4 regions of the Halarsenatibacter silvermanii genome follow, and region 3 is predicted to be linked to each of the others. Evidence: riboswitches for the same ligand, from Rfam matches in the RefSeq annotation. Region 3 holds a riboswitch; each other region holds the start of a gene.
What was found. A riboswitch is a leader RNA that binds a small molecule or an ion and turns the genes downstream of it on or off. The one in region 3 is predicted to bind cobalamin.
Positions count from the first base shown of each region.

Region 1: another riboswitch for cobalamin. It lies ahead of cbiM (cobalt transporter CbiM); the one in region 3 lies ahead of BLT15_RS06295 (ABC transporter substrate-binding protein).
Region 2: another riboswitch for cobalamin. It lies ahead of BLT15_RS09295 (DUF4198 domain-containing protein); the one in region 3 lies ahead of BLT15_RS06295 (ABC transporter substrate-binding protein).
Region 4: another riboswitch for cobalamin. It lies ahead of BLT15_RS10015 (TVP38/TMEM64 family protein); the one in region 3 lies ahead of BLT15_RS06295 (ABC transporter substrate-binding protein).

Region 1 covers NZ_FNGO01000017.1:13,158-19,305, forward strand. Annotated here, with positions in the region: gene BLT15_RS09245 (XTP/dITP diphosphatase) at 1-183, shown strand, start outside; gene BLT15_RS09250 (HpcH/HpaI aldolase/citrate lyase family protein) at 187-1,050, shown strand; gene BLT15_RS09255 (ATP-grasp domain-containing protein) at 1,115-2,341, shown strand; gene BLT15_RS09260 (succinate--CoA ligase subunit alpha) at 2,341-3,231, shown strand; tRNA gene BLT15_RS09265 (tRNA-Arg) at 3,338-3,415, shown strand; gene BLT15_RS09270 (hypothetical protein) at 3,547-3,867, opposite strand; cobalamin riboswitch at 4,102-4,300, shown strand; gene cbiM (cobalt transporter CbiM) at 4,571-5,194, shown strand; gene cbiQ (cobalt ECF transporter T component CbiQ) at 5,213-5,971, shown strand; gene BLT15_RS09285 (hypothetical protein) at 5,995-6,148, shown strand, end outside.
Region 2 covers NZ_FNGO01000017.1:19,908-26,055, forward strand. Annotated here, with positions in the region: gene BLT15_RS09290 (ATP-binding cassette domain-containing protein) at 1-573, shown strand, start outside; cobalamin riboswitch at 663-873, shown strand; gene BLT15_RS09295 (DUF4198 domain-containing protein) at 1,185-1,970, shown strand; gene nuoE (NADH-quinone oxidoreductase subunit NuoE) at 2,451-2,981, shown strand; gene BLT15_RS09305 (ATP-binding protein) at 2,978-3,520, shown strand; gene BLT15_RS09310 ((2Fe-2S) ferredoxin domain-containing protein) at 3,567-3,932, shown strand; partial or broken gene nuoF (NADH-quinone oxidoreductase subunit NuoF) at 3,979-5,711, shown strand; partial or broken gene BLT15_RS09320 (4Fe-4S binding protein) at 5,718-5,777, shown strand; gene BLT15_RS09325 (NADH-dependent [FeFe] hydrogenase, group A6) at 5,803-6,148, shown strand, end outside.
Region 3 covers NZ_FNGO01000009.1:55,893-62,040, forward strand. Annotated here, with positions in the region: gene BLT15_RS06285 (amidase) at 532-1,857, shown strand; gene BLT15_RS06290 (ankyrin repeat domain-containing protein) at 1,824-3,608, shown strand; cobalamin riboswitch at 3,754-3,944, shown strand; gene BLT15_RS06295 (ABC transporter substrate-binding protein) at 4,162-5,475, shown strand; gene BLT15_RS06300 (PP2C family protein-serine/threonine phosphatase) at 5,494-6,148, opposite strand, start outside.
Region 4 covers NZ_FNGO01000020.1:24,583-30,730, forward strand. Annotated here, with positions in the region: gene BLT15_RS10005 (DUF2225 domain-containing protein) at 1-1,112, shown strand, start outside; gene BLT15_RS10010 (HD domain-containing phosphohydrolase) at 1,142-2,617, shown strand; gene BLT15_RS10015 (TVP38/TMEM64 family protein) at 2,649-3,425, opposite strand; cobalamin riboswitch at 3,524-3,728, opposite strand; gene BLT15_RS10020 (SpoIIE family protein phosphatase) at 4,038-5,237, opposite strand; gene BLT15_RS10025 (methyl-accepting chemotaxis protein) at 5,501-6,148, shown strand, end outside.

The sequences.
Region 1 (6,148 bases), on a different contig from region 3:
ATTCTCGAGAAAAGAAGAGGAGAAGGGGGTTTTGGTTACGATCCGCTTTTTTATCTGCCCGATCTGGATATGACATTTGCAGAGCTGGATACAGAGTCAAAAAACGAAATAAGTCATAGGGCCCGGGCGCTCAGGCGGGTTAAGCTGCTGCTCGAACAAAATTATTTTGACAGGGAGGAATAAAACTTGCTTTTGAGGTCACTGCTCTTTATGCCGGGAAATAACGCAAAAATATTGAATAAAGTCGAAGATGTGCAGGCCGATGCAGTAATTCTCGATCTGGAGGATGCTGTCTCCTCTCAGGATAAGGAAAAAGCCCGGGAGCTGGTGGAAAACAGATTGATCGAGCTCGAAAATTCAGTCGGACATCCCGATATATTTGTGCGTGTGAATGGACCATTAAAAAAGCAGTGGCCCGAAGACTGCAGGGCGGCTATCAGACCGGCTCTGGATGGGCTGATACTGCCCATGGCCGAAAAAGCCGGTGATATTCAAAGGTTTACGGGAGTTTTGGAAGCGGTGGCTTCCCGGAGGTCTGAGGTAGAGCTGGACGATATCGATATAATTTTGCTGGTGGAGACAGCCAGAGGGGTTCTCAATCTTGAGAAAATGCTGGAGAGTTCTGAGCTCATTTCAGGAGCGGCACTGGGGGGAGAGGATTTTGCCCTTGATCTCGGCGTCAGCCGGACGCGTACAGGAGAAGAGCTGCAGCAGGCTCGATCTCAGCTCGTCATGGCCGCCAGTGCTGCCGGTAAACTGGCGGTGGATACCGTATTTGCCGACATCGATGATAAAGAAGGGTTGAGAGAAGATGCCGGCCGGGCGGCAGCGCTGGGATTTGACGGCAAACTGGCAGTTCACCCCGCCCAGGCGGAGATAATAAATGAGATTTTTGCGCCCGATAGGGAGGAAATCGAGCTGGCCCGCAGGATTGTGAAAGCTTTTGAAGAATCCGGAGATAAAGCAGGCGGTGTGATGAAGGTGGAAGGAAAGATGGTCGATGAACCTGTATACAGGAGAGCGAAAGAACTGCTAAAACTCTGTGAATAAGAGTTTTGAAAGAAGAGAAGCTGCAGTTATTTTAAAAAACTACATAATTTTAGGGGGAATATTCATGGCCAGAGTTCTTGAACATCTGGGCAAGGAATTTATAGAAAAAAAAGGTTTTCCCATCCCGAATTCCGGAGTGGCTGAAAGTCCTCAGGAGGCCGAAGAGATTCACAGAAAACTGGATGACGATGTGGTAATCAAAGCACTCGTGCCGGCCGGCAAGAGAAAAAAAGCGGGAGCGATAAAATTTCCGGAAGATCCGCAGGAAACCCGCAGTGCTGCCCGGGAAATACTCGGTATGACGGTACAGGAATTTCCCGTCGAAAAAGTTTTAATAGAGGAAAGGCTGGAGATAAAATCAGAGCTTTATCTCTCCATCATCTATGACAAAGAAAATCGCCAGCCGCTGGTCATAGCCAGCACCGAGGGAGGGATTGATGTAGAGGAGATGAGCTCAAAATATCCTGAGCGGATTAAAAAAGCCGGAGTTCATCCCTTCCGGGGGCTGCCGGATTACAGGGCCAGAGAACTCTGGAGCGAGCTGGGTTTCAGCGGCGAGCTTTTGAGGAAATTGACCCACATTACCGTAAGATTATTCGAGGCTTTTTATGAGTATGACTGCACCACCCTGGAGATAAATCCATTGGTAGTTACAGAAAAAGAAGAGGTGGTAGGAGCCGATTGCGTGATGGCCGCCGATGATCTGGCTATGTTCCGTCAGAAGGAGCTTTCTGAACGCGTCCAGGTCGGAAGTGAGCGCATCTGGAGGCCGCTGACAGAGCTGGAAAAGAGAGTGGTTGAGGTTAATGAGCGCGATCCTTACCGCGGCACGGCCCGCTATATAGAGCTCGAGGAAGGAGAGGTGGGTTTTATGTGCGGCGGTGGAGGAGGAAGTCTTGTTATGTTCGACACCCTGATCAATTTGGGTTTGAGCCCCTCCAACTACACCGAATTCGGCGGCAACCCCCCTGTAAGAAAAGTGCGGGGGCTGGCCAAAGCCATTCTCTCCAAGGATAGCGTGGAAGGGCTTTTGGTCTGCTGCAACATCACCAATAACACCCAGGTCGATAATGTTGCTCAGGGTGTAAAAGAAGCCCTGGAGGAGAAGGAGCTGGATCCGGCTGAATTTCCGGTCATGGTCAGATTTGCCGGTGTCAACGATGAGCGCGGGAAAGAAATATTTGAAAGCGCCGGCATAGAATATCACGGAGAGGATATCACTATGCCCCGGGCCGGCAGGCTCATGAAGGAAAAACTGGAAGAATTTAATCGGCAGGAGGGAGAGCAATAATGGGAATACTGGTTGATAAAAACACTTCAGTTTTAATACAGGGCATTACCGGCAGAGAAGCTTCCATGGTGGCCGGACATATGCAGGATTACGGGACCGATATAACTGCGGGAGTTACTCCCGGCAAAGGCGGGGAGGTAGTGGCCGGAGTCCCGGTCTTTGATACCGTGAGAGAAGCCAGCAAGGACAATGAAGTCGATGTCTCTCTCATTTATGTTCCCCCGGCCTTCGTCCTCGATGCTGTCAGGGAAACTCTCGCAGCCGGGATAAAGAAGATGGTCATAATAACGGAGAATATTCCCCAGCAGGATGTGGTGAAAATTCTTCATCTGGCCGGTGAAGCTGACGCCAGGATTATCGGTCCGAATACGGTCGGACTGATAAATCCCGCTGCCAGAGTCAAACTGGGAGCTATAGGTGGGGATAATCCCGACAGATGCTTTGTTCCCGGCAATGTAGGTGTTATTTCACGCAGCGGAGGCATGACTGCTGAAACTTCCTGGATGATAAAAAGAGCTGGCAGGGGAGTTTCAACCTCGGTAGGAATCGGCGGAGACCCGATGATAGGATCGCCGCCTAAAGACTTATTGAAATTATTCGAGCAGGATGAGGAGACTGAAGCTGTGGTGATGTTTTCCGAGCCCGGCACCCATTTTGAGCGAGATGTGGCGGAGTTTTTGGAGAGGGGCGGCTTCACCAAGCCGCTGATAGTTTACGTGGCCGGTAAATTCACCGAGGAGATGCCGCAGGGCACCGTTTTTGGCCATGCTGGAGCCATCATTGAAGATGAAAGCAGCAAACCCTCACACAAGATGGAGAGGTTGAAAAAAGCCGGCGCGAGTATAGCCCATGATTACGATGAGATACTGGATTATGTTTCTGAATTATAAGATGAACTTTGAACAGAATAGTTTGAAAATGACAGAGACTGTTGACTAAGTTTATCTAATATGATAGGATATCTTGTGAAGTAGGAAAAAATAATATATTTACAGTGCGCCCGTAGCTCAGCCCGGACAGAGCAACGGACTTCTAATCCGTAGGTCACAGGTTCGAATCCTGTCGGGCGCACCATTTTTATTTATTCATATATCAACGAAAAGAGGCCCCGCCAAAATAACTGGCGAGGCCTTTAAAATTATTACTTGCACCAATTTCGAACCCGAAATTATTATTTCCCGGCTTTTTGAAGTATCTCAACTGCTTTATCTCTGTTCCTTCATAGAAACATGTGAGTAAATATTTAAAGTGGTTTCAACTCTTCTTAATGCTATTGCTTCCGGTGTTAAAAACATCGGGTCTTCACTGCCTGAAAAGGCGGCATTTCTTTTTTTATACTGTTTTAATTTTGTATGGCAGACAAAATTCCGGTAACAAAAAGTGGAAGGTTCGAGTATATTATAGAATGCTATGATAACCATTATCTGGCCGAAAATTAAACTTATGCCGGGGAAAAATTTCATTGTGAACGCAGCTTTATATCTTACAGTACAACTAAATGAGGTTTTTACACACCCATCAGCCAACTGAAGACAAGAAGATCCATATCTTAACTTACTGCCCGATACCTCGGGGGAACTTCACTGGGGGATTTCCCTGCTGTGGTGGACATCACTTTATATCTTAATGTCATAATATCTGCTGGTTTATCAGGAGATAGATAGATGATCGGGCAAAGATTTTGATTATTTTGCAGGAAATCTTTCTGTTATCATTGAATATAAAAAATGAGGCGTAAAAAAGTGAGCTAAAAAATTAAAATTTAATATAAGGCAGTCGGGTGCCCCCGGTCACGGCCGGAGGAGAATAGGGAATCAGGTGCAAAGCCTGAACGGGCCCGCCACTGTAACCGGCATCAATCTGAATTTAAAGACCACTTAAATATTTTAGTATTTAGGGAAGGGATAAATTCAGATTTAAGCTGGAAGTCAGGAGACCTGCCCGCTGGCCTATTGACCTACTTGTTCTTCGATGGCAAGAAAGGTAGGGAATTAGAGCAGGATTATTGTTTTCTGTTTGTTTATTACCCGCTAATTACCCTCAGCTGGGATTATTTTGATTCAGATTGGGGGTTGAATGTTTTTTAGTTTCAATTTGTAAGTTTTTTTATTTAGCCTCCTGCCTAATTTTTACTCCTCTCCACCTGTCATTGAAGGTGGGGTTTTTTTATTGAAAATTTAATTCCGGGCGGTTTAAATTAATTTAACAAAGGAGTGGTGAATTATTCACATCTCAGAGGGAGTACTGTCGGCACCTGTTCTGGCGGCCGGGATGGCGGCGGGCACAGCCGGGGTGGCGGTCGGTCTCAAAAATATGAATGAAGATCAGATTCCCCGGGCGGCCATAGTAAGTGCGGCTTTATTTGTGGCCTCTTTGATCCATGTTCCTCTTGGGCCCAGCAGTGTGCACCTGATTTTAAATGGAATTGCCGGCATATTACTCGGCTGGGTGGCTTTTCCGGCAATGCTGGTAGCTTTATTTTTGCAGGCGGTTTTATTTCAGCACGGTGGCTTTACTGTATTAGGTGTCAATCTTGTCAATGTGGCTTTACCGGCTGTTCTGGCTGGTTATTTATTCAGACTGGTTTTTGCCAAAAGCCGGGCGAATAAAAAGATTTTAGGTGCAGCGGCAGCACTGAGCGGGGCGCTGGCGGTTTTACTTACGGTATTGATGGTGGTTTTAACTCTGATTTTGTCGGACGCCGGGGCGTTCAGTGAGCTGGCCGGTTTAATTTTTGTTTCTCATCTGCCTGTAATCATAATTGAAGGTTTTTTGAGCGGAATGCTGGTAGTATTTGTGCTGAAAGTAAAACCGGGAATTATGAGAACGGAAAAGCTGTCAGCGATAAAATGATAAGCGAGGCGGGAAATTATGCTTACTGCTGAATTTTCCCGGGGAGATAGTCTTATTCACAGCCTGGATCCCCGGATAAAAATAGTAATCCTGGTGATGATGGCCGCAGTCACGGCTGCAGGAAAGAATTTATTTATGCTCGTCTCAGCTCTCGTTTTTTCTCTGGTGCTGGTCCTGGCGGCTGGTTTAAGAACAAAAAAAGTGATCAAACGTCTTTCGCTCTTGAATATTTTTATAGTCAGTATCTGGATTCTGATACCTTTTACCTATCCAGGAGAGGTGCTGGCAGCAGCTGGCCCTTTTACAGTAACTTCCGATGGTATTATTTATGCTCTGCGCATCACTCTGCGGTCCAATGCCGTCATGCTGGCAGTTTTTGCTCTGCTTTCAACTTCTTCAGTATCTTCATTAATGCAGGCTCTTAAATATTTTCATGTCCCCAAAAAACTTATTTATCTATTTTTCTTCGTATACCGCTATATTTTTGTGCTCCAAGATGAATTTAGCAATATGCAGAAATCCGTTGAGGGCCGGGGTTTTACGCCTGCAACCTCAGTGCACTGCTACAAAACTTATGCATTTTTGATCGGTATGCTGCTCATTAAAAGTTATGAGCGAGCCGCAAGAGTTTATCAGGCCATGCTGGCCCGCGGTTTCAAAGGGGAATTTTATGTGAAGGATGAGCTTGAGTTTTCTGCTGGCGATGTGCTGGTTTTTTCCTGCGGCTTTCTGCTAATGGTATTATTTTTTGAGCTGGAATTCGGTGTTTTTATTTGAAAAATTCAGAGAGGAGTTTTAATATGAAGATGTCGGCTGAAAATTTAACTGCAAAAGTCATGCTTCCGAACACGGCCAGAAGCAAAAAATTTTTAGCTTTAACCGTAATATTGGCAGCAGCTGTTTTACTGATGATGACGGGCGAAGCTTCAGCTCACAGAATGATGATAGAGGAAA
Region 2 (6,148 bases), on a different contig from region 3:
GATCCTGATGATCAGGTTTTCTCCACAACTGTTTATGAAGATGTTGCTTTTGGACTGGTCAACTTTGGCTGGCAGGACAGGGATAAAATTGATAAAAAGGTAAAGCAGGCTTTAAAATCTGTCGATATATTGAATTTGCAGGATAAAAATCCTCATCATCTCAGTTATGGTCAGAAAAAAAGGGCGGCAATAGCCGGTATTCTGGCGGTTAAGCCGGAAATAGTTATTTTTGATGAACCTCTCTCCTATCTTGATCCTGCCGGCCAGAAAACATTGCGCCGGATTCTGGCCGATCTGTATGGGGAGGGCAAAACTCTTCTCGTGGTAACCCATGACTTAGATTTTGCAGTAGAATGGGCCGATAAAATTATTATTATGAAAAAAGGGGAAATTTTCTACAGCGGGGATTATGAAATATTTGCCCGGCCGGATATGATCGAAGAAGCTGATCTGCGGCTTCCGAAGATCATGGAGCTGCTGCAGGAGCTGGAAGGGGTCGATTTGAAGCGGCTGGAAAATCCCCCTCGAGACGTCCGGGAAGCAGCAGAATATCTGAATAATTTGCCTGGATGATTGTCCGGGTTATTATCGAGCTTTTTTAGTATTTTTGCAGGAGAATTCTGTGTTATCTTTAAACAAATAATAACACGAAATTTTTAAACTTAATATTTCAGAAGCCGGGTGCCTCCGGTCACGGCCGGAGGAGAATAGGGAATCAGGTGCAAATCCTGAGCGGGCCCGCCACTGTAACCAGCAAGCATTTGTATATTTTCCTGGATTTAAAAGGCCACTTGAATACCAGTGTATTCAGGGAAGGCATAAATTCAGGGATGAGCTGGAAGTCAGGAGACCTGCCTGGTTATCTTCCTACAATTCTTCGATGGCAGGAAGAGTAGGTGAGAATATTCTGATTCGGCCTGGATGATGTTTTATTGAGCTTTATATGAATGTATAATCGATTATTCCAGGATTAAGGAATTAAGGGTTTCAGCCGAATTGGATATTTATCCTTATCTCACTCAACCTCTATCGGGTTGAGATTTATTTATTTTGGCCCGCAGAATAAATGCCGGCTGCTGATAAAATTGCAAGAAAAAGGGAGGTGAATAAATGGTATAATCATGGGAATGAAACGATCACAACTGCTGTATTAAATTTATAACATTTACAAAGGAGGATTAAATATGCTCAAGAAATTAGCCATAGTTTTAACGATTTCAGTAATTATCCTGACGTTTAACTTCCTGGGTATCGCTGAAGAGATCCAGGCCCATGAAATTATTCTGGATTTTCCTCAGCAGATCGAAGTTGAAGAGGAAGTTGATATAGAAATAAGTTTCGGGCATTTTCCTGAGATGTATGATTATGAACACTCATTTTTTGCTGAGCTGGAAAATGGCGAGCTGAAGGTTATAAAACCTGATGGTTCCGAAAAGGAGCTGGGATTTACCAGGGAAATGGAGGAGGCCTATTCAGCAGCATTTACCCCATCAGAAGCGGGCATATACTGGCTGACTTTTACCAGCAAAAGGCCGGTAGTGGATAGAACCGATGATGGTGATGGCAAACAGCTGCGTTATTATGATGCCAAAGCTCCGCTGAAAGTTTCGGCTGACGAGGAAGATCTGGCTGTTCCCGAGACAGATCTGGCAGTTGAAGTGGTTAGCGCAGGAAACATTCAAAATAATGCGGGTGAGGAGATCACCCTGCAGGTCCTGTATGAGGGAGAACCGGCCGCTGATCAATCTCTGTCAGTTGTTAGTCCTCTGGAAGAGGTGCAGACCTACACCACAGATGAGAAGGGCGAATTTGTTTTCACCCCTGAAGAGGAGGGGGTCTGGTTTATTCATGTCAGCAACCTGACAGATACAGAAAAAGAGGGTGAGTTTGGCGGGGAAGATTATGACAGAATTCGTTATAATTCCGCCTTTTATATGGAGATCGAGGAAGAAGAAGGATGGTTATTCTAAAATCCTCAGAGTCGAATATTTTATGTTGGCAGGGAGCTTTAAGCCCCCTGTATTTTTTTGTTTTTTCGTTGAAAATGAGTTTTAGTTTTACAAACGATTTCTGGAGAAGAACCTAATTTTTTTTAGATGTCTTACTGTGGCTGTATTGTTAAACCCACCTGCACATTAAAACAAACACAAAGGCACCGGATGCACAAAAATATATTCATATAAACATGTGCGATGACGATTTAAACTTATCTGCCTCAAATTTTTCAGGGCGAGATCAACAGATCAAAATTCCTGTAACTGCCTGAACCAGGACGTTTTGCCGGGTTTTGAGCATTTATTTTTGGTTTTGGGCAATTCTGGAACGAAAAATGCGTAAATAGTGGGTGGATACATGCATACAATAGCAATATCACTGATAATCAACAGGGAGACCCAGGAAGAGATCGAAATCGCTGGGGGAAATTATTAAAAAAACAGGAGGTATCCAATATGGACTGCCAGTGCGGAGAGCAAAGAGAAGACCTGCAGAAATTTTTGCAGCCTCTGGAGGAGATTTTAACTGAGTATGAAAAAAGCAGTGAAAATGAGCAGCTTTTTGAAAATGAGCAAAAAGAAAAGCATTTAATCCCCATATTACAGGAAGCTCAGGAGGAATATGATTACCTGCCTCAGGATGCTTTGAGGAGGATTGCCGGTCATCTTGACCTCTCTATGAGTGAAATATATGGGGTTGTAACTTTTTATACACAATTTCATCTGCAGCCCCGGGGTGAACATATCATTCAAATCTGCACAGGCACCGCCTGTCATGTTCGGGGGGCAGAAGAAATTGTCAGGGAGATGGAAAAAGAGCTGGGAATCAGCAGCGGTGAAACGACAGATGATCTGAAATTCACTCTTTCGACAGTAGCCTGTATCGGAGCCTGTGGTCTGGCTCCTGTAATTATGATCAACGAGGAAACATACGGCCGACTTACCCCCGACGAGGTGCCGGAAATTTTAAATCAGTATAAATCATGAGAGAACTGTCTCTTCACCTGCTGGATATTGCTCAGAATTCCATCCGGGCCGGGGCCGGCCAGATAGAGATCAAAATCAAGGAGGACGTTCCGGAAAATATTTTGCTGATAGTCATACTGGATGATGGGCGGGGGATAGATGAAGAGAGTGTAGAAAAAATTGTTGATCCTTTTGTGACCACCAGAAAGACCAGAGAGGTGGGGCTGGGGCTTTCTCTATTCAAGGAAACTGCTGAATTGTGTGGAGGCAGTCTCAGAATTGATTCTAAACCGGGTGAAGGGACTTCTGTAACTGCCGAATTTGAATATGACCATCTGGACCGTCCTCCCCTGGGTTCTATCGCTGAAACGCTGGTCTCTTTAATCGCGGTAAATCCCGACCTGGAGATCATTTACCAGCATCAAAAGGATGGTCAGAGTTTTTATTTTTCTACCGGGGAAGTCAAAGCAGAACTGCAGGATGTTGATATCCAGAAACCCCGGATTTTAAAGTGGCTGGAAGAATATCTGAGAGATAATATCGCTGAGGTTAGAGGCTGATCTCATTTAGTTATAGATTGATAAATTCCCTCTGGAGGTGAGATACTTGAAGTCACTGGATGAGTTGAGAGAATTACGCAAAGAAGTTAAAGAGGATTTAAAGAACAGATCAAAGAAAGAAAAACCCGAGATAATAATTGGCATGGGGACATGCGGAATATCGGCCGGGGCCAGAGAAATTTTAAAAACGGTTCTTGATGAAATCAAAAAAAGAGATTTGGACATTGCAGTAACTCAAACAGGATGTATAGGAATGTGCGAAAAAGAACCGCTGCTGGATGTCAAACTTCCGGATCAGAGCAGAATTACCTATGGCCATCTGGATCCAGAGGATGTGCAGAAGATAATAGTGCAGCATGTTATAAATGGAGAGATTGTGGAGGAGCTGGCTTTAGCCCGCCTGGAAGATTAAACTAATATTAAATAGAGCAAACAACCCGGTAAAGGAGGAATGGCAGATGAAAGAAACGTTTTATCGCTCACATGTTTTGGTCTGTACCGGAACCGGCTGCAGCTCTGCCGGGGCACAAAAGCTGAAATTTGAGCTGGAAGATCAGCTAGCAGATAGAGATCTACAGGATGAAATAAAGATTGTTGAAACAGGATGCCACGGTTTTTGCGAAAAAGGTCCAATAATAATTATATATCCTGAAGGCGTTTTTTATTGTGAGGTCGACGTCGCTGACATAGAGGAAGTAGTCGAAGAACATCTGCTTAAAGGCAGGACAGTTGATAGATTATTATACAGAGAAACGGATACTGAAGAGAAAATACCGACTTACCAGGATATAGACTTTTATAAAAAGCAGCAGCAGATTGTGCTGGCAAACTGCGGTAAAATTGACCCGGAAAATATAGATGAATACATTGCCCGGGGTGGTTATGAAGCAGCCGGTATAGCTCTGACCGAGATGAGCCCGGAAAAAGTCGTTGAAGAAATAAAAAACTCAGGTTTAAGAGGCCGGGGTGGAGCAGGCTTTCCCACCGGTCACAAGTGGGATTTTGCTCATCAGGCTCAGTCTGAGAAAAAATACATTGTCTGTAATGCTGATGAGGGAGACCCGGGTGCTTTTATGGATCGAAGCCTTTTAGAAGGTGATCCCCACAGTGTAATAGAGGGCATGATAGTGGGTAGTTATGCCATCGGAGCCGATGAAGGTTATATCTATATCAGAGCCGAGTACCCTCTCGCTATTGAACGTCTGGAAAAAGCTCTGAAAGATGCCCGTGATTACGGACTGCTGGGCGAGGATATTTTTGGCAGCGGTCATAATTTCCAGCTGCATATCAAAGAAGGAGCCGGTGCTTTTGTCTGTGGAGAAGAGACCGCTCTTATGGCTTCTATAGAAGGAAAGCGGGGAATGCCCAGGCCTCGACCTCCTTATCCGGCTCAGAGGGGTCTCTGGGGCAAGCCCACCAATATAAACAATGTGGAAACATATGCTAATGTTCCTTTCATATTAAGAGAAGGTGCAGATAAATTTAGAGAAATAGGAACAGAGGAGAGTCCGGGTACAAAGGTTTTTGCTCTTACCGGCAAAATTCAAAATACCGGTCTGCTGGAAATTCCCATGGGGACCACGCTCAGAGAAGTTATTTTTGATATAGGAGGTGGCCCGGACGAGGGCAAAGAGTTTAAGGCTGTGCAGACTGGAGGACCATCTGGGGGCTGTATTCCGGCAGATTATTTAGATCTATCGATAGATTTTGATTCCTTGTGAAAGTGGGTTCGATGATGGGCTCAGGAGGCATGGTTGTCATGGACGATGATACGTGTATGGTAGATGTGGCCCGCTTTTTCCTCGATTTTACCCAGGGCGAGTCCTGCGGTAAATGCACTCCCTGCCGGGAAGGAACGAAGAGAATGCTGGAAATACTGGAGAGAATCTGTGACGGTGAGGGCAAAAAAGGAGATGTTGAGCTGCTGGAGGAGCTGGGTGAGCATATAAAAGATACCGCCCTCTGTGGTCTGGGAAAATCCGCTGCCAATCCTGTTTTGAGCACCATTAAATATTTTCGCCAGGAGTATGAAGCTCATATCTATGATGAAGACTGTCCGGCTGGAGCCTGTCCTGATCTGGCGGGTGCATATGTGATTTCTGACGATTTATGTGTGGTCTGCGGTAAGTGTGCCCGCGCCTGCCCGACAGATGCCATAACTACAAATGAGGAAACCTGTTTAATTGATGAGTAAGCCTGTATTTCATGCAGCGCCTGTGCAGATGAGTGTCCGGTAGACGCGATAGAACAGAAATAAAGCAGGTCAAAGGAGGTTATAATCGGTGAGCGAGATAAAACTAACAATTGACGATGAACAGATTGAAGTTGAAGAAGGCATAACAGTGCTGGATGCTGCCAGGAAAGCGGGAATTGAAATTCCCAGTCTCTGTTACCATCCAGATCTCACTCTACATGGAGCCTGCCGGGTTTGTGAAGTGGAAGATTTGGGCAATGATAGGACTATTGCCAGCTGCGTAACACCCGTGCAGGAAGGTATGATCATAAGCACCCGCAGCAGGAGGGCCCGCAAAGCACGCCGGCGCAACGTTACTTTATTGCTGGCCAATCATCCCAATGACTGTCTGGGGTGTGATCGCAGCGGGAGCTGTGAATTGCAGGATATAGCAC
Region 3 (6,148 bases):
ACTTTTTCTTGATCTTTTTCATCCACTTATTATTTTAGAAAAATGGTCAGGCAAAGTCAAGGTGGAACAAAATAATTTTTAATTTTGATAATAGGATCTTCTTGTCTTAAGTTGGCAAATGGGTGTGTCAAAAACCTCATTTGGTTGTACTGTAAGATATAAAGCTTCGTTCACAATGAAATTTTTCCTTGGCTTAAGTTAAGTTTTCGGCCAAAAAATTGCGCTCCCTTCGCGAGAGCTCGTCCCTGAGCTCACGCTCAGCCCGGCACATCCTGAGCCGGGGACACTATTTTTTGGCCATGGACTTAACCTGAGTTGCGAAAAATTTCAAGTATCACTTTGCTTTATATCTTCCAGCCATTATTGTCATGATAGTGATCTTATACGATATCTATCAACTGATAACAAGAAGATTTTGATAATATTATCAGGTTTAGGCTATAAAAAAAGGAATTTTTTGGCCCGGGGCAGAATAAAGCAAAATAGGATCTTTGGGCTTATTGCCAGCCGATGTGAGAAGGAGATAAATTTATGGAAAAATACATAAACAGCTGCCGGCTTAACTCTTTGAGTGATGGACTGAAAGAAGGAGAGGAGGATTTGTCGGAGATAATTGATGAAAGTCTGAATCGGATCGAAAATTGTGAGGAGAAAATCGAGGCGCTGCTGCCGGAGCAGAACCGAGAAAAAAGGCTGCGGCGTCAGGCCGATAAATTGCAGAGGCGGGCTGAAGCCGGGGAAGATTTGCCGCTTTATGGTGTTTTGACGGGAATAAAAGATATATTTCATCTGCAGGGCTTTTTCACCCGGGCCGGGTCCAGTCTGGATCCTGAACTTTTGACCGGTGAGGAAGGTTATATAGTCAAAAAGATTCGCCAGGCCGGAGGGCTGATGCTGGGGAAGACGGTGACCACCGAATTCGCCTATTTTGCTCCCGGGCCCACGCGCAATCCTCACAATTTCGATCACACTCCTGGCGGCTCGAGCAGCGGTTCGGCGGCCGCGGTGGCTGCGGGCTACTGTCCGCTGGCTCTGGGTACTCAGACCGTGGGCTCGATAATCCGTCCCGCCTCATACTGCGGGGTGGCTGGCTTCAAACCCACCTATGATCGCATCCCGCGCGAGGGTCTTTTGCCGTTCTCCAGCTCCGCCGATCATATCGGTTTTTTTACCCGGGATGTAAGCGGTATGAGAAAAGCTTCCGCGGTGCTGGTGCCGGGCTGGGAGGAAGATAATGAGGATCTGGAGTATTCCCCGGGCGCAGAAAAGGGCAAAAAACCGGTGCTGGGGGTACCTGCTGATGCCTATCTCGAACAGGCCGATAATGAGGGGCTGCGGAACTTTGCGGAGACGAAAAAAGAACTCGAACAGGCGGGTTATCCGATCAAAAAGACGGAGTCTCTGTCAGATATAGCCGGGATCAACCGGGCTCATCGGCAGCTGGTAGCCTTTGAATTTGCCGAAGTTCACCGGGACTGGTATGAAGAATATTCGGACCATTATCGTCAGGGATCGATTCAGCTCATAGAAAAGGGGCGGGCGGTATCGAGCGCGGATTATCAGCGGGCTCAAAAGAGCCAGCAGCGGACGCGAAAAAATCTGCATGAGAAGATGAAGACAGCAGGAATAGATATCTGGATATCGCCGGCAGCCCCGGGACCGGCTCCTGAGGGGATCGATGATACCGGAAATCCGGTGATGAATCTGCCCTGGACTCATGCTGGTCTGCCCGCGATCTCGCTGCCGGCCGGAGGCAGCGATGAGGGGCTGCCGATGGGACTGCAGCTGGCTGGATATGCCGGCGGCGATGAAAAGCTTCTGGCGTGGGCGGCAGATATAGAGAAGATCCTGTTATGAGAAAGCAGGACAGAGCTCAAAAAGAAAAAGGAGGAGGGGAGGAAACCATGATCAAAAAGGCAGCGATTTTTATGCTAATTTTTGGTTTTATCTTTGCGATGACAGCCCTGACAGCGGTTGTGGAAGCGGAATCAAATCTTCTGGAGCTGGTTAAGGAAGAAACTCCCGAAAAGATAGAGGAAGCTTTAAAAGATGGGGCTGATGTGAATCAAACCGACGATAGGGGGAAAACTCCCCTGATTGTGGCAGCAGCCCACAACAGCCGGCCGGAAGTTATCGATCTGCTGCTCGATTACGGAGCCCGGATGGAAAGAAGGGACAAAAACGGTCAAACCGCTCTCTACCATGCTGCCCGGCATAATCCTTCTCCTGAGGTTATGAGAAAAATTATCTGGCGGGGAGCTGCCGTCAATGTAACCAGCGATGCCGGCTATACGCCGCTTTTGCGCGCCGCTGAGCTGGGAGCTGAGAATAAAGTGGAAATTCTGATCAGCAGAGGGGCGGAAATCGATCGCCGCGGACCAAAAGGGGAGACAGCCCTTATGCTGCTTATGGAAAATGACCCCTCCCCGGAGATTGTGCAAAGGCTTTTAAACGCGGGCGCTTCCCCCCGGCTCAGCGATGATCAGGGCAGGACTGCCCTGCACAGAGCCGCCGCCCGGGAACAGACAGATAATGCCAGGATGTTGATAGAGGCCGAAGCTTCCCCTGATCCCGGCGATCGGGAAGGGATTACACCCCTGATGCGGGCAGCAGCTAACAATGAGAGGACGGAGATGATCTCTCTTTTGCTGGCAGAAGGAGCAGAGCTGGAAAGCCGCTCTCGGACGGGCAAGACGCCTTTGATGAAAACAGCGGCCGAAAATGAATCGGTGCGGGTGATGGAATATCTGCTGGCGGAGGGAGCTGAAGTTAATACATCCGATGAAGAGGGGCGGTCAGTTTTACATCATCTCATCACCGGCCCGGCCGCCCGGCGAAAGCTGGCGGTGCTCATCGAAAAAAGCGATCCGGAGCTCAATGCGGCTGATAGAGAGGGAAATACTCCTCTGCATCTGGCCGTGGACAGAAAAGCTTCTGATTACGAGCTGATCGAAAAGCTTTTACAGGCGGGAGCCGATCCGAATATTCTGGACGGCAGGGGATACTCTCCTCTGATGATGCTGGCTGAGAGCAGCGACAGACCGGAACTATTTGAGCTTATGCTCAGGGCAGGGGCTGAACCCGACAAAACCGGATATCGCGACAAGACCGCCCTGATGCTGGCCGCTGAAAACACCTCCAGTCAGGAGGTAATATTTGCTCTGCTGGAGGCCGGAGCCGAGGTGCCCCGCCAGGATGCCCGGGGCCGGAAGGTCGTCGATTATTTAGAGGGCAACGAAGCGCTTTTCAACACAGAAGCCTACTGGGAGCTGCAGTATATGGAACCGGAGGAGCGAGAACTCGAACCGATGGAGTTCAAATCGAGAAGCTCGGCAACTTTGCGCGGACTGGCCCTGCCCTCGCTGGGCCATGCCTATGCTGACAGCTGGTGGCCTAAAGGAGCTCTTTTTCTGACCGGAGAGGCAGCAAGTCTGGGAATGGCGCTGACCCGGGATGACAGCAGCGATGCCCTGCCTTTTTATCTGGCTTTTGCGGCCTTAAAAGCCTGGGAAATTTACGATGTCAATCAGGAAGTTGGCGAACACAACCGGGAGGCGGAAGAGTACAACGAGCGGGTGGAGGAGTTTCACCAGCAATTTCAGGAATGAAAGATAGAGAAAACAGTATAAAAATAGGGGTTTCGGGCAGGAAAATGGCATAGAATCTCAAAATTAGATATTGAGAAAGTACTAAAGAAGAGTTAAAAAGCTTAAGACCCAAAAAAATAATATGCAAAAATTAATATGCAAAAGTGCATTCAAAATGCATTCAGGTGCCTCCGGTATAGCCGGAGGAGAATAGGGAATCAGGTTAAAAGCCTGAACGGGCCCGCCACTGTAACCGGTCAGGCCGGATTTTGTTCTGCCACTCGCTTTTAAAAGCGGGGAAGGCAAATCCGGATAAAGGCCGGAAGTCAGGAGACCTGCCTGATTGCTTTGCCTGCAGTTCCCCGATGGCAGGGAATGGTAGGTGAAGCCATTCAGAATTGACCGTGATTATTCGTGGTTATTCGTTGTTAAAAGGCGGGTCTGTCTGGTATTTTCACCTCATCACTCAACCTGTCGGGGTTGGGTTTTTTTATTTGCCCTGAGATTTTTACATAACTGCAGCAGATAAAATATTGCAAAACTTTAAAACCAACTTAAAAATGGGGGATTAAAAATGAAATGCAAAACGAGTATCTTTATGGTCTTTTTGCTGGTGTTTTCTCTGACGATTACGAGCTGTGCGGGCAGGGCAGCGGCTTCAGAAAATCCGCCGGAAAAGCCGGAAAAGCTCACCATCATCGGTGAATCCGGCATCGATGCCGAAGCCTATGAGGGAGTTTTGGCAGATTTTGCCGAGGAATACGGGATAGAAATCGAGTGGAGGGAGTATCCCTACGATGAACTCTGGGATCAGATAACCACCAGCATCATGGCGGGAGATACTGTAGATCTCGTCCGGCTCAGTTCCTCCTGGCATGCTGAGCTGGGCGAGCTGGGAATGCTGATTCCTCTGGAGGAAATTGCCGCCGAAACGGAGCTGGGAAAAGCTGCGGAGATTTATTTTGACAGCTCTCTAGAAGCTCTGCGCTCTCACGATCAATTGTGGGGGCTGCCCATAACGGCCGCCTCTTTGATGTTTATGTACAATGAGGATATGCTGCACGAACTCGGCTATGAATCCCCGCCGGCAACCTGGGAGGAGATGGTAGATATGTCCCAAAAGGCTATCGACGAAGGGCTGGCCGAGTACGGCTTTTTCCCCGGCTGGGTTTCCGCTCATGAAGACGGCATGGTCTGGTTTGATCTCATGCTCAAACTGCACGACGGCAGCTGGATGAACGAGGACAAAACTGAATGGACATTCAACGATGAGGCCGGTGTCAAAGCTTTAACCTTTATGAAGGAGATGCTGGAAAAGGAAATCGTGCCGCAGGCAGCTCTGGAGGTAAGCGACTGGGATAATTATCATCACTTCACCTCCGGAGAACAGCTTTTTGAGATCAACTGGGGATTTGTCTACGGGCCGGCGACCGATCCGGAGGCTTCGGAAATTTCTGACTCGGTGGGTATAGGTCTTATACCCGGCATAGAAAGAGAGAGCTATACTGTTTTAGGAGGAAATGGCTATGCTGTTGCCGGCACTTCCCGCTCACCCGAATGGGCCTTTGAGCTTTTGCAGTACATGGCGGGCAAAGAGGGGGCCGCGGAATATCTGACCCACCACGGCAGCGATGTTCCTGTGAAAAATTTTTACGAAGATCATCCCCAATTTCCCTCCGAAGAGTTTCCGCTGATGGAGCCTTACTCCGAACAGATTGAATATGCCGGGTTTCGTCCCAGCCGTTATCTGACCTGGTATTCCGAATTCAGAGATAATATCTTTACTCCTGTCATGCACGAAGCTCTGCTGGGAGAAAAGGAGATCGAAAAAGCTCTGGATGAGGCGCAAAAAGAAGCGCAAAAAAAGCTGGAAGCAGAAGGCTTATAAAAAAGCTTATAAATCGGATCAGTCCCTGTACTGCAGGAAATAAAGCCGGCGGTAAAAATCATCATAGGTTATATTTGTCCGTCCTTTTCGGGGCTTAAAGTTTTCCCGCTGAATATCGAAGGCGGTGAAATTGTCCCGGTTGAGAAGCTTTTTCCAGTTCTCAATGCTGCCGGCTTTATCTTCCAGCTCCAGCAGGGTGTAATCATCGTTTTTAAAAGCCCTTATCCCTGCGCTGTGCTCATTCAGACTTTTTTGAGAGCCGGTAAGCTCTGTCAGCAGCTTTTGCAATTCAGCGCCGTCTTTAAGGCCGAAGCCTTTATCGATAAAGGCGACGATCTCTGAGGCTTTTTCCTTGAGCTTATCGTCCCCGCCCAGCTGCCAGCTCTGCATTTTTCCGCCCGGACGCCCCAGGGCCAGATAGGTTATATCATCATCGGTCGGCTCGCCCCTGTTAAAATCGTCAAAATCCTGTCTCAGCGCCTCTCTTAAAAAGGGAGCGGGCAGATTCCTGCAGTCGTTTAAAACTTTTTCCAGCCGATCATCATAGTACATCTCTCCCTCCCGGTGCTGTTCCAGCAGACCGTCGGTGGTCAAAAGAAGAGTATCGTTTTTCTCCAGGGTGATCTGCTTTAAGGGCCGGACGTCTTTTTGCAGGCCGAGCCCGGTCGAGATG
Region 4 (6,148 bases), on a different contig from region 3:
CTGATTTTAATCGCGAGATGATGGCAGAAAAGATTTCCTCGGGGGAGATTTTTGGCGAGGGAGCTCTGGTAAAAGAAAAAAAACATCTTTATAGCTCGGTAGCTCTTAAAAAAAGCCTATATGCAGGTCTTGAAGCTCAAGATTTTGAATATCTGCTGGGAAACTCCGGAGAGCTGAGAGAAAAATTATTCGCCGCTCTTTCGCGCAGAAAGAAAAAGCTCAACCAGGATGATTATGAGAAAGTTATCGTAGAGCTGAAGGGGAAGCTTCCCCCCTCTGAAGATAGCAGGGTCGTTTCCTCCGGGGAGAATGAAAGCAGCAGTCTCGGGGAATGGAGTTCGGATTATTTGCCAATGGATGGTATATATTTATCCGGGCACAGGGAGATAAGAGAGGAAATTTCTTCTGATGCTGAAAATTTTGCGAAATACATCTTCTCCAAAACCCGGAAATGTCCGGTCTGTCAGGCTGAAATCGAGGTCAGAAAAATAAGAAAATCCCGTCTGAGTCTGGATGAGATGCGCAGCGACCTGCGGCAGATATACTCTAACTTCAAGCCCAGCTGGTATTATATCTGGACCTGCCCCTACTGCTTTTATACGGCCCCCAAAAATGATTTTGATGAGCTCTGCAGAAAAAATGAATCTCTGCTGGAAAAGAAATTTAAGGATGTAATTTTGGAGACTGAAGATGAAAAAGTTAAGGCCGGCTATAGTGTGCCGAGAAAATTAAATGAGGTTTTTCGAGCTTATTATACTGCCCTGAGACTTTTTGATTTTCTCGAAGTTGAGCACGACAAACCGGGAGCGGCCTGGATTCGGCTCAGCTGGCTGTATGAAGACGCAGGGTTTGAGAAGCTCCAGGCAAAAGCTGCTGAGCGAGCTCTTTATCATCTGGAGAAATTTTATCTTCACGGTGATACCGGCAGATTATCCCAGGAAGCAGAACACAGAATCGTTTTAATGCTCTCTGACCTGATAATAAAGCACGACGAAAAACCTGAAAGAGCTTTAAAGATGCTCGACAGTTTGATAAGAGCTGATCATATAAAGAGAGTTTATAGAAGATTGGCCCGGGAAAAGTTCCGCGAATTAAAAGATAAAAATAGATAAATTTAAAGCGTGACTGGGGGTAATTTTATTTGTCTGCACTTTATCAGCAGTTAAATGATAAATTTTCCTCGCTTAGAAGAGAAAATTATAATAAATCTTCGCTGGTGGCGGTCAGCCACGCCATAGAGGATGTTGTCATGGAACATAAATTGCCGGCCTGTATGTATGTTTTTTTTCAGAAAAATGAATTCTTTGCCAGCGAACGCGATAGGTATCTCAAACTTGATGCTGTTTGTTCCGGACTTTATCTGTTCGCAGATGAATTTAGCCCGGATTTAAAGGTTAATTTCAGCGAAAGCACTCACTTTTTTGATATCAAAGAGTTTTCAGCGAAAATCAGAAAAGATCTGCTGCAGGAATGGGCAGTCATTGTGGATCATCCCGTTCACTCCATGGCGCTGGTCACCCAGGAAATGCCTGATAAACAGCATATGGTCGGCGATTCTTTTCGTATCTTCAAAGGCAATTTGTTTTTTGAAAAAGATATAGTCAGAAAGTCGGCCGAGATAATCAAGGGATTTATTCGACAGGATTATTCCCCCGGTTTTTCAGAAAGGAATTTTGCAGGGGCTGATGAGAAGGAGGAGAAGAATAATTCTTTTTCGTGTTCACATAGCTTTGCTGAAGGTGAAAATCTGCGTTCAGATCAGATCATAGAACATTTTCTCAGCAACGCTCTACAGGGGATAGAGGAAAAAGTAAATCAGCTGGCCAATCAAAATGTAATGCTCAGCTTCACCCTGGAAGAAAATGAAAAAAGGACCAGAGAGATAGTTAAAAGGCTCTGTTTTGCCGCAGAATATAGAGATGAGGACACAGCACTGCATCTGGCCAAGATAGGAGTCTTTTCAACCCTTGCTTTCTCGCTGGTGACCTCTGATGAGGAAAAGCTTGAGAGGATGTATTATGCTTCATTAATGCATGATGTGGGGAAAATAGGAATCCCCGATCGTATTTTATTTAAATCCGGAAAATTAACCGATGAAGAGTACGAAAAAATAAAAGAACATCCTTCTATAGCGGGCAATATTCTCAGGGGAAGTGACCACGAGCTCATCAAAATGGCCAAAAGAATTGCCTGTACACATCATGAACGCTGGGACGGTGAAGGCTATCCCAGGGGACTGGCGGGAGAAGAAATACCTCTCGAAGGCAGAATTGTTGCTATAGTGGACGTTTTCGATGCTCTGGTATCAGAGCGAGTTTATAAGGACAGCTATCCGGTCGAAAAAGCTGTAGCGATAATGAAAGATGATCGAAACAAGCACTTCGATGGTGAGTTGCTGGACCTTTTTCTGGAAAATTTAGACCAGATAATTTCTTATAAAAACAAACTTGAAGCCAATTTTGCCGGCCTTCCAGAAAATGAAGTCGCTTCTCACTATTTTAGACTACATCCTGAATTTTCACTTCTATCAGCAGAAGAGATACCCCAATATGAGGATTTTATTGACAGAACTCAAAAAGATTCCTCGCCGCCATTCAACATCCTGTTTTCTGACTGAAGCTACGCGCAGCTGCAGTTCTAATCTCTATTTACCGGCAATTATTATCGGAAGTACAGAGTATTCGGTTGTGTAGAAATTTTGATAGCAAAGGTATCAATCCCAGAGCAACGAGGGATAGTATGACCCGGGGATCCATTAAATTTGCTGCTTTATTAATTTCGTTGATCTGTCTGCCGGCATTTACAAAAATGATGATGCCGGGAAGATGGCCTATGAAGCTAACCCAGAGAAATGTGAAAGTCTTTACAGGAGTGAAGGCAAAAAAGGAGTTTATGATAAAAGAAGGACACAATTCACTCAATCTTAAAAGAAATAGAAGAGAGGCCCCGTATTCATCCAGGAGCTGTTCCAGAGAGTGAAAACGCCCGGCAAATCTTTTTTTGGCCGGGTCTTTAAAAGCGTACCTGCTGAGCAGGAAAACTGTTAAAACCCCCAGATTAACTGACAGTGAAACCAGCGCCACTGCCAGCCAGAAATTAAAAATGGCGCCGCCAACTATAGATAACACACCGGTTCCGGGTATGGATATGACGGCGAAAATATAACGGACCAGCAGAAAAATTACTATTGAGAGCAGCAAATGATTCTGGCTTAAGGTGTTTAATCTGCTGATATTGTCCTGAAACCATTCCAGACTGAAGCCGCTGTCAAAAAGCATAAAATACATCATTAACGCTGCTATAACAAATATAAAAAGGCGAATCATATTTTTGCGACTAATCTTAAATGCTGTCAGAAGCCTATCCATGGCAGCCCCCTCCAAACACAAAAACCCGGCCTCGACAGCCGGTGGCAGGATAATCATGGACACTGCTGACCGATGAAAAATAATCTTCCGGAAGCAGGGCTGATCCAGCCAGCAGCTGATTTGATTACCTGCTGCCCCCTGCCGACGAGGGAAAGAGCAGGTTTCGGTGCCGGGCAGGTTTCCTGACTTCTGGATAACAAAACCTGACATAACGACAGATTCCTTCCCTAACGTTTAACTTACTTTAGGTGGCAGATTGCCATCAAATCCAGTTACAGTGGCGGGCCCGTTCAGGTTTTACACCTGATTCCCTATTACCTCCCGGTCACGACCGGGAACACCCGACTTAAATTTTATAATTCTTTTTCAAAATTAAATTTATAGATGCAGGATCATATTCCTGCTTAAATTATCATATATATTGTATTCTGCGAGAAAATATTCTTTTGGATACCTGTATACAGGTATTTATTTTGCTTATGACTTTATTTTATTTGTTTCGTATTTTATCATGTTAACAGGTTAATCGAAATATCCTTCCCCCCTAAAAAAGCGTCTGATCACTTCCGGATATCTTTTATAATTTTGCAATCCTAACCCCCCAATCCCAGGGTACTTCCTGGGCACCTGCGTTTCAGGATTCATACCTCCTGAGATGCAGGTATTTTTTTATTTCAGTTTTCTATTTTTTATTGCCATCATTGTAATATCATCTCCTACTGGAGTTTCACCTCGAAACTGCTTTAAACTTTCACAGGTTTTATTAATTAAAGTCTCTGGTCTTCTGTAGTCCAGCGCAGTTATCAGTTCCATCAGCCTCATCTCTCCATACATCTCCTCTGAGCTCTCCGCCTGACGTTGTTCTATCAGACCATCTGTATAAATTAAAAGAGTTGAGTTTTCAGAAAGAACAAACCGGCAATCTTCATATTTTTGCTCTGAACGGGTGGTGAGATAAGAAATAGGGGGACCGGAACACTTCAGGCTGGCCGGTCTGCTGCTTTCGATGATCAGCTTGGGCGGAAAATGAAATCCGGCGTTTACGAGATTTATCTCATAGTTCTCGATATCCATAACTCCCATGACCAGCGAGATAAAATAATCAGCGGGAAAATCTTCTTCGCTGAAGCGCCTGGAGATGTAGTTAACGATATCAGCGGGCTTGATTTCATCGGAATTTGAAGCTGACAAAAGATAAGAGTTTATTGCTTCCCGCAGGAATATGTTGAGAATTGAACTGCTCAGATCGTGACCGCTCACGTCGGAAACATAAAATATCAATTTATTTTCGAGTTTTACGTAATTGTAAAAATCGCCTCCCAGTCTGTTGGCCGGCTGGTAATGAAAAGCAAAATCCAGTCCGGGAATATCGGGAGGCCCCGCCGGCAAAAATTGATCATGGAGCATTTTGGTTTTCTGTAGAGATTCCTCTATTTTCAATTCGCCTTTTTTCTTTTCCGTGATATCCTCGTGCGCTATGACGACAGCATAAGGCCCTTCGTCATCGTAGGGGGTAACTTTCATTCTATACCAGCTTTTTTTATCCGGGCCGTGACAGGGATATTCTTTTTCGTAGTAATCACTTTTTCTGCGCATCACGCTTTTGATTGCCTCGGTCAATTCAGTGGGTTCTCCTTTCGCGTTCAGGGTGACCTTCAAATAATTAATTCCCTCGGAACATTTATCAGGATCCAGGTTATTTTCCCGGGCGTGTTCTTTCCAGGAGCGGTTGGTGTAACGGATGATACCTTTGTCGTCCAGTATGGCTATATTGGCAGAGAGAGAATCCAGAGCAGCCTGAACAAGTCTGCATCTGTTTTCTATGAACTGATCTTCCGGGGCTATTTGGGCCGATTTTTTTTCGGACATGGTAATCCCCCTAAATTCAACTGAGTTTAAAAGATGTCATTTGCTCATCATAGTGAGTATATTATCCTTTTTTATCATTATACAATAAAATCGTATATTTTTCATAAATATTTTTACGTCCGGAGTATATGATTGCCTGTATACGGGAAAAAAGTACTGAAATATGCAGGAAATTGATGCTGACATCGGGAAGAAATTATTAGCGCAGAATAATACTATGCAAATTTATAGAGGTGATTTAAAAAGTGCCATCATTGCGGAAAATGTCCTTTAAGAAAAAATTGATTATCGCTGTTGTTCTGGGGATTATAATTTTATCGACAGGTTTAAGCTTATATTCGCTCAACCAGTCTAACACCGTTTTACAGGAGGAAGAAGAGGAATTCTTTGCAGCTTTGGGCAATTTTTTGGAAGCGCAAATTGAAGATAGAGTTGAAATGGCCCGGGTAAACGTGCTGCGGACTGCCAACAATCAAATGGTTCAGGAATTTTTTGGCGAGCGCGAACGTCAGCAGATGGCAGAGTTTTTGGGCCCGGAGATAGAAGCGGTGGAAGAGGAAGTGGGTAGAGTTCATTTTCACGAGCCTGATTCCACTTCTTTTTTAAGAGTTCACAGACCTGAAAGATACGGGGATGATCTCAGTGATGTTAGAGAGATCGTCAATGAAGCTAACAGCCGTCAGGAGTTTTTGCAGGGGTTGGAAGCTGGAACTTCGGCTATCAGTATTCGCGCCATAGCTCCGGTCGAGTATGAGGGTGAACATGTGGGAACTGTTGAATTTGGATCAGCTTTTGATGATTATTTTGCCCACAGGCTGCAGGAGAATCTGGGCGGAGAAATTTTCTTTTATGTATTCGAGGATGAAGATATGCCGTTCTGGGAAGAGGTGAGCGAAGATGATGGCCTCTTT